Regions from separate parts of the Janthinobacterium glycogeni genome, predicted to be linked through region 1. Evidence: predicted binding sites of a transcription regulator. Region 1 holds the regulator's gene; the other holds the start of a gene.
What was found. The regulator sigma-54, encoded in region 1, starts transcription at its own class of promoters, with help from an activator protein. The targets are predictions, from matches to a motif close to TGGCANGNAANCTGCTTT.
Positions count from the first base shown of each region.

Region 2: a site for sigma-54 is predicted at 2,454-2,471, ahead of adh (aldehyde dehydrogenase). Genes of this name have one in related genera too.

Region 1 is NZ_JBNYXP010000008.1:136,733-140,944, forward strand. It holds gene lptC (LPS export ABC transporter periplasmic protein LptC) at 1-550, shown strand, start outside; gene lptA (lipopolysaccharide transport periplasmic protein LptA) at 576-1,157, shown strand; gene lptB (LPS export ABC transporter ATP-binding protein) at 1,157-1,912, shown strand; gene ACQ4W4_RS19475 (RNA polymerase factor sigma-54) at 1,917-3,395, shown strand; gene hpf (ribosome hibernation-promoting factor, HPF/YfiA family) at 3,465-3,827, shown strand; gene ACQ4W4_RS19485 (3-hydroxyisobutyryl-CoA hydrolase) at 3,956-4,212, shown strand, end outside.
Region 2 is NZ_JBNYXP010000024.1:9,377-13,588, reverse strand. It holds gene ACQ4W4_RS27350 (TonB-dependent receptor family protein) at 1-1,060, opposite strand, end outside; gene ACQ4W4_RS27345 (beta-propeller fold lactonase family protein) at 1,264-2,220, shown strand; gene adh (aldehyde dehydrogenase) at 2,557-4,077, shown strand; gene ACQ4W4_RS27335 (DUF779 domain-containing protein) at 4,133-4,212, shown strand, end outside.

The sequences.
Region 1 (4,212 bases):
CGTCGCGCTGGCCAGCTTTTGGCTGCTTGAAGTGATGAACAAGAATGGCCAGGACATCAGGGCCAGCAAGCATCTGGATGAGCCCGACTATTTCATTACCAATTTCAGCTTGGTGCGCATGGACTTGACGGGTAAGCCCAGCTATATCGTATCGGGCAACAAGCTCACGCATTATCCGGCCGACGATTCGTCCGATATCGACCAGCCCTTCGTGCGCAAGCTTACGCCCGGCATGCCGCCGTTGAACATGAATGCGGAACTGGCGCATATCGACCAGGACAATACCCGGCTGCAACTGCACCGCAAGGTCGTGATCGACCGCGTGGCCAGTCCGAAGGCACAGAACCTGACGGTCAGGACGGAAGCGCTGACGGTGTTTCCGGACGAAGAACGAATGGAAACGGACGTGCCTGTCAATATCCTGACGGGCGCCTCGCGCATCAATGGTATCGGCATGAAGGCCAATAACGCCACTGGCGTGGTGGAAGTGCAGAATGCGCTGCGCATGGTCCTCCCGCCGAAACCGCGCCCGGCCGCGGCGGCAAAATGACAGAATGAAACAAGGAAACCATACTATGAAGAACATCTTGCTGTTGAGCGTATTTTCTCTGGCCCTCATGGGCGTGGCGCATGCCGAGAAGGCCGATTCCGAGAAGGAAGCCGTCATCACGGCGCGTAGCGGTCACGTCGATGACGTCAAGCAGATTCGTACCCTGACGGGCGACGTCGTGCTGGTCAAGGGCACGCTGACCATGAAGGCGGGCCGGGCCCTGATCACGGAAGACCCGCAAGGCTACCAGTTCATCACCTTCTGGGCCGATCCCGGCAAGCTGGCCACCTTCCGCCAGAAGCGCGATGGCGCCGGCGACCTGTGGGTCGAAGGCGAAGCGGAGCGTGTTGAATACGACAACAAGACGGAAGTGGTGAAACTGTTTTCCAAAGCCAAGCTGACGCGCCTGGAAGGCACGAAAGTGACCGACGTGGCCAATGGCGCCTTCATCTCGTATGACAGCCGCAAGGAAGTATTCAAGATGGAAAATTCCGACAGCGGCACCAGCACCTCCGATGGCGGCAGCGTGCGCATGGTGATCCAGCCGAAGACCAAGGCGCCCGCGGCGGAGAAAGCCCCGGCCACGCCTGCGCCAGGAACGAAATAATGGACAATACCCGTTGCGGCAGCACCCTGATCGTTCGCGGACTGCAAAAAACCTATGGCAAGCGGCAAGTCGTGCATGATGTCTCGCTGCAAGTCGAATGCGGCGAAGTGGTGGGGCTGCTGGGCCCGAACGGCGCCGGCAAGACCACCTCGTTCTACATGATCGTCGGGCTGGTGCCGTCGGACGGCGGCAGCATCGACATCAGCGGCGTGGACATTTCCAGCCTGCCGATCCACCGCCGCGCGCAGATGGGCCTGTCGTATCTGCCGCAGGAGGCGTCCGTGTTCCGCAAGCTGACGGTGGAAGACAATATCCGCGCCGTACTGGAAATCCAGACCGTCGAAGGCCGTCCTTTGAAGAAGGCCGAGATCGAGGAACGCCTGGATAAACTGCTGGCCGACTTGCAGATTGAAAAGTTGCGCGAGAATCAGGCGCTGTCCCTGTCGGGCGGCGAGCGCCGCCGCGTGGAAATCGCCCGTGCCCTGGCCACCGATCCCCGTTTCGTGCTGCTCGACGAACCGTTTGCCGGCGTCGATCCGATCGCCGTGATCGAGATCCAGCGCATCGTGCGCTTCTTGAAGGAGCGCAATATCGGCGTGCTGATCACCGATCATAATGTGCGCGAGACGCTGGGTATTTGCGATCGTGCCTACATCATCAACCAGGGCTCGGTACTGGCGTCGGGACGCCCCGACGACATCATCGCGAACGAGTCGGTACGCCGGGTCTATCTGGGCGAACACTTCCGCATGTAAGCCAATGAAACAATCATTGCAGCTGCGCACTTCGCAGCACCTGGCACTGACGCCGCAGTTGCAGCAATCGATACGCCTGTTGCAATTGTCTACGCTGGAATTGCACCAGGAACTCGAGCAACTGCTGACGGACAATCCCTTGCTCGAGCGCCTAGACGATCCGCTCGACCGTTCGCTGCGCCTGCTGTCCGACGGGGCTTTGAGCTCCACGGCGGCGCCGGCCGAAGCGCCGCCCCAGCCGCCTGGCCAGGAGGCGCCCGCGGCGCCGGCCGAAGTGGAAACCTTTGACGGCGAGGCGGGCGAGGGCCCGGCCGCCGCCGATGGCGGCGACAGCGACTGGAGCGAAGCGAGCCGGGGCAAGGCGCCCGACGACGAAGATTCCCGCCCGCAACTGGAGGCCCATCACTGCACCCTGCGCGAACACCTGATGGAGCAGATGCGCGTGACGGTGCTTGAATTGCGCGACCGCGCGCTGGTCGAGCTGATCATCGACGCGCTCGATGATAATGGCTATCTGGAAGAGTCGCTCGACGACATTCTGGCGCGCCTGCCGGAAGAGCTGGAAATCGATGCCGACGAGATGCGCACGGCCTTGTCGCTGCTGCAAAGTTTCGATCCGCCCGGCGTGGGCGCGCGCAATGCATCCGAATGCCTGGCCCTGCAAATCAAGCGCTTGCCGCACATCGCCATGGTGACGCGGCGCATGGCCCTCGTCATCGTGGAAAAGCACCTGGCCTGGTTTGCCCAGCGCGATTTCAACAAGCTGAAAAAAGCCCTCGACTGCGACGATGAAGACTTGCGCGAAGCGCAGACGGTGATTCGCCAGTGCAATCCGCATCCGGGCGCCGTGTTCGCCTCGGACGTGTCCGATTACGTGGTGCCCGACGTCGTCGTCAAGCGCGCGCGCAATGGCTGGCAAGTGACCCTGAACAACGACGTCATGCCGCGCCTGCGCGTGAACGCCATGTACGCCAACCTGCTCAAGCAGGGCAAGGGCGAAGGCGCCATGGGCGCACAGTTGCAGGAAGCCAAGTGGCTGATCAAGAATATGCGCCAGCGCTTCGACACGATCCTGCGTGTGGCGCAGGCGATAGTAGAAAGACAAAAGAACTTTTTCTCGCATGGGGCCGTTGCCATGCGCCCCCTTGTGCTCCGTGAAATAGCTGATACACTGGGTTTACACGAGAGTACTATCTCGCGGGTAACAACTCAAAAGTACATGCTGACCCCGCACGGCATGTTCGAGTTGAAATATTTCTTTGGTAGCCACGTCGCCACCGAAGCGGGGGGCGAAGCGTCATCGACGGCGATACGGGCATTGATCGTGCAACTGACAGGAGCAGAAGACCCTAAAAATCCTTTATCCGACAGTAAGATTGCGGACATGCTGGGGGAACAAGGCATGGTGATTGCGCGACGTACTGTTGCCAAATACCGGGAAGCGTTAAAAATTCCGCCAGTGAGCCTGCGTAAGTGTTTGTAAGTTTTTTTCGGTTCCTCTGCGGGCCGGAGTCGATGGACCGCACGAACCCGATCATCTTTAGGAGTGTGTATGAATCTCACCATCAGCGGACATCATCTCGAAGTGACACCAGCCATCCGTGAATACGTACAAACGAAGCTGGAGCGCGTGAAACGTCATTTCGATCAAGTCATCGATATCGCCGTGATTCTGACCGTGGATAACCTCAAAGAGAAAGAAAAACGTCAAAAGGCCGAAGTCAACCTGCGTTTGAGCGGCAAGACCGTCTATGTGGAAAGCCTGGCGCACGACCTGTACGCCGCGATCGATACCCTGATCGACAAGCTCGATAGGCAAGTGATGAAATACAAAACCAAAGTGCAAGGGCACGGTAAAGAGGCGATCAAGCATCTGCCAGACAACTCCGAGGAAGACGCCGTCGTCGCCGTCTAAGGCCACCCGCTTCCAGCAGTTGTGATCAACTAAGGGCGCACATTGCGCCCTTTTTTGCGTCCAGCGAAACGCAATGTGCCCCGCGCAGGCGCTAGAATGTTTGCACTTTCACTTCTTTCCTGCCTGCCATGAGCGACCTCGTCCAGATTTCCATCCGCCACCGCACGGGCCACATCGTGCTCGACCGTCCAAAAGCCTTGAATTCCCTGTCGCTGGAGATGGTGCGCGCCCTGAGCGCGGCCTTGCTGGCCTGGCGCGATGATCCGCAGGTGGACGCCGTCATCATTCGCTCCAGCAGCGAGAAAGGCCTGTGCGCCGGCGGCGACATCCGTTTCTTTTACGATGCGGGCCTGGCCACGCCGCAAGGGGGCAGCGCGCTGCTGGA
Region 2 (4,212 bases), on a different contig from region 1:
TCCCATAGAACTCACGCTGGAAGTCGACCACGCCGCCCGAATGGCTGGCTGGCGCCTGAAAACCCTTGGTAAAAGCCTGATACTGGATCACGTCGCGGTTGCCGCCATACACCATCACATGCAGGCGGTCATCGCCGAACGACTGTTCGTAGGTGGCGCCGATCTGCTGGTGGTCGATGCTCTTGCGCGTGTTGTAGCGCTCGGCCAGGGTGCGTTTCGGGTTTTGCGTATCCGTCGTGTCGATTTCGCCGGCGCGCGGGTTGGCGGCAAACGTGGGCCAGGTGACGCCCAGCGGATCTTGCGTGTTGCCCTGGTGCAGGCTGTTGGCGACGATGGTCAGCTTGCTGTCCGCATTCGGCTTGACGGTGATCTTGCCGAATGCCTGTTCGCGCGTGGCGGCGCTGTGGTCGCGGAAACCGTCCGTGCGAAAGCGCGAGCCGTCGAGTACGTAGCCGATGCCGCCTGCCTGGCCTTGCGCCGAGAGATCGACCTTGCTGGTGCCGTAGCTGCCGCCCGTCACATTCAGTTCGACGGACGGGGGATTTTGCCCCTCCTTGGAAAACAGCTGGATCACGCCGCCCGAGTGGTTGCCGTAGATGGCGGAAAATGGCCCGCGCAGCACTTCGATGCGCTCGGCCGTATCGAGGTTGAAGGTGGCGGCCTGGCCCTGGCCGTCCGGCATGCTGGCGGGAATGCCATCGCTGATCAGCTTGACGCCGCGCACGCCGAAGGCCGAGCGGGCGCCGAAGCCGCGCGACGATATTTGCAAGTCTTGCGCGTAGTTCTGGCGGTTTTGCACGACCAGGCCCGGCACGGCGGCCAGCGCCTCCGACGCGTTGACGCGGATTTGGCCCTCCTGGATGCGGGCGCTGTCGACGACATCGATCGAGGCCGGTACTTCCTGGCTCGGGTGGGCGATGCGGCTGCCGCTGACGACCACTGTATCCATCAGTTGTGCGCCCGGATCTGCGGCCTCGGCGGCAAAGACGTGGGGGGCCAGGGTGGCGCTGCCGGCGACAAACAAGCTGGCGATGGTGTTCAGGCGGAAACGATGCTGCATGCGGATTCTCCAATGTGAATAAAAGCCTGCTTGGTCGCGTGCGCGGCGCAGGTCTGCGTAGGTGTATCAAGCAATATGCCTGCCATGTCTCCATTGGTGGGCTGAAATTATACGCGTGTCCGTGGCACGGCGTTTGCATACAGCAATTGTCAGAGGCGCCGCTACCGCGCGCTTTTCCTGTGTTTTTCATTGAAAAGGTGATTATGCCCAACTTCTTCTCGCGCTTGCGCCAGGTGTGCTGGCTGCTGCCCGCGCTTGCCAGTACTGCCCTCCAGGCCGCTCCGTTTGCCTATGTCCCCAATGAAAAATCGGGCACCGTGAGCGTGATCGACACGGCGACTGACCAGGTGGTGCGCCAGATCGCGGCAGGCAAGCGTCCGCGCGGCATCGCCGCCGATCCCGCCGGACGACAGTTGTTTGTCACGGACGCGGCCAGCAGCGCCTTGCTGCTGATCGACAACGCGGGCGGCGCGCCCGTGCGCACGGTGGCGCTGGGCAAGTCGCCCGAAGGCGTCAGCGCCTCGCAAGACGGTAGTCACGTGGCCGTGGCCGTCGAGGAAAACAATAGCGTGGCCTTGCTCGATGGCCACACGGGCACCTTGCTCGCCGATATCAAGGTGCAAGGGCGCAACCCGGAACATGCCATCTTCAGCCCGGATGGACGCTGGCTGCTGGTCAGCGCGGAAGAGGCCGAGCAAGTTGATGTCATCGACGTGGCGCAACGCCGCCAGGTGGCGTCCGTCGCTGTGGGCTTGCGGCCGCGCGGCATCGGTTTCAGTCCCGACTCGGGCCTTGCCTATGTGGCATGCGAACTGGTCAATGCCGTCTATGTCATTGACATGGCCGCGCGCAAGGCGATTGCCACCATTCCAGCAGGCAAGAATGCGAATGGCATCGTGGTCCATCCCGGCGGCAAGCACGTATATGTCTCGAACGGCATCGACGGCACGGTGATGGTGATCGACACGGCCAGCAACCAGGTCACGGCGACCATTCCCGTCGGCAAGCGCCCGTGGAACATGGCCATCACGCCGGACGGCGCCAAGCTGTACGTGGCCAATGGCCGCTCGAACAGCGTTTCCGTCATCGATACGGCCAGCGCGCGCAAGGTGGCCGATATTGCCGTCGGTGAATTGCCATGGGGCGTGGTGATTCGGTAGCGGTACAGGAACAGGTGTTCCAGTCTGGTACACCTGTTCCATTGTGCAGCGGCGCAGGCGAGATGCCGCAGGGCTGGCCCGGATTGGAACAGGATGCCTTTACCTTGTTCACAACGCACACAGGCCCGCCCCCGCAGCTCTAGCCCGGGCATGCGCCGAAAAGCGCACCGGTATTGACGCCACGCCCTTGCAACAGGGGTAAAACCGGCTAAGTTTGTAGGGGGATGGCGAGCTGGCACGGCATTTGCGGAAGACTCCGTGTACTCACCCCATCTGTACCAGGACGTTTGATTTTAATTAAGTAATTCCATTCTAATTAACCCGATAGAGGACGACATGAATCTCGCAGACATCAGCAAACTGGGCGTAGCCAATCCCTTCAAACAACGCTATGACAATTACATCGGCGGCAAATTCGTTGCACCCGTAAAAGGTGAATACTTTCCTAACATCACGCCGATCACCGGCCTGCCGTTTTGCGAAATCGCCCGTTCCACGACGGAAGACGTTGAGCTGGCGCTGGACGCCGCGCATGCCGCCAAGGAGGCCTGGGGCAAGACGTCGCCTGCCGAGCGGGCCAATATCCTGAACCGCATCGCCGACCGCATCGAACAGAACCTGAGCCTGATCGCCACGGCGGAAACCATCGACAACGGCAAGCCGATCCGCGAAACGATGAACGCCGACATTCCGTTGGCCATTGACCATTTCCGTTACTTTGCCGGCTGCATCCGCGCGCAGGAAGGTTCCGTTGCGCAAATCGACGCGGAAACCTATGCCTACCACTACCATGAGCCGCTGGGCGTCGTGGGCCAGATCATCCCGTGGAATTTCCCGATCCTGATGGCCGTGTGGAAACTGGCGCCAGCCCTGGCCGCCGGCAATTGCGTCGTCCTGAAACCGGCCGAGCAAACCCCCGCTTCCATCATGGTGTTGATCGAGCTGATCGGCGACCTGCTGCCGCCTGGCGTGCTGAACATCATCAACGGTTTTGGCCTGGAAGCGGGCAAGCCGCTGGCCTCGAGCAAGCGCATCGCCAAGATCGCCTTTACGGGCGAAACGGGCACGGGCCGTTTGATCATGGGCTATGCCGCGCAAAACCTGATTCCCGTCACCCTGGAGCTGGGCGGCAAGTCGCCGAACATCTTCTTTGAAGACGTGATGGATGCGGACGACGAGTATTTCGACAAGTGCCTGGAAGGCTTTGCGATGTTCGCGCTGAACCAGGGCGAAGTGTGCACCTGCCCATCGCGCGTGCTGATCCAGGAATCGATCTACGAGAAATTCATCGCACGGGCCTTGAAGCGCGTGGCCGCCATCAAGCAGGGCAATCCGCTCGATGCTTCCACCATGATCGGTGCGCAGGCGTCGCAGGAGCAGCTGGAAAAAATTCTGTCCTACCTCGACATCGGCCGCCAGGAAGGCGCCGAAGTGCTGGCCGGCGGCGAGCGCCACACGCAGGCGGGCGACCTGGAAGGCGGCTATTACGTGCGTCCGACCGTGTTCAAGGGCAACAACAAGATGCGCATCTTCCAGGAAGAAATTTTCGGACCGGTCGTGTCCGTGACCACCTTCAAGGATGAGGCCGACGCGCTGGCGATCGCCAACGATACCTTGTACGGCCTCGGTGCCGGCCTGTGGACGCGCGACGGTTCGCGCGCCTTCCGCATGGGCCGCGCCATCCAGGCGGGTCGCGTGTGGACCAATTGCTACCACCTGTATCCAGCCCACGCCGCGTTCGGCGGCTACAAGCAATCGGGTATCGGCCGCGAAAACCACAAGATGATGCTCGACCACTACCAGCAAACGAAGAACTTGCTGGTGAGCTATAGCCCGAAAGCGCTGGGCTTCTTCTAAACCGGCAACAGGCGCCGCGCCCGTAGTCCAGGCGCGGCGCGCAGAAAGGGATGCCATGAGTGCAGCAATTGCCAGGGTGGTCGCCACCGATGCGGCGCTGGAAATGATGGACAAGTTGCGCCAGCGTCACGGCCC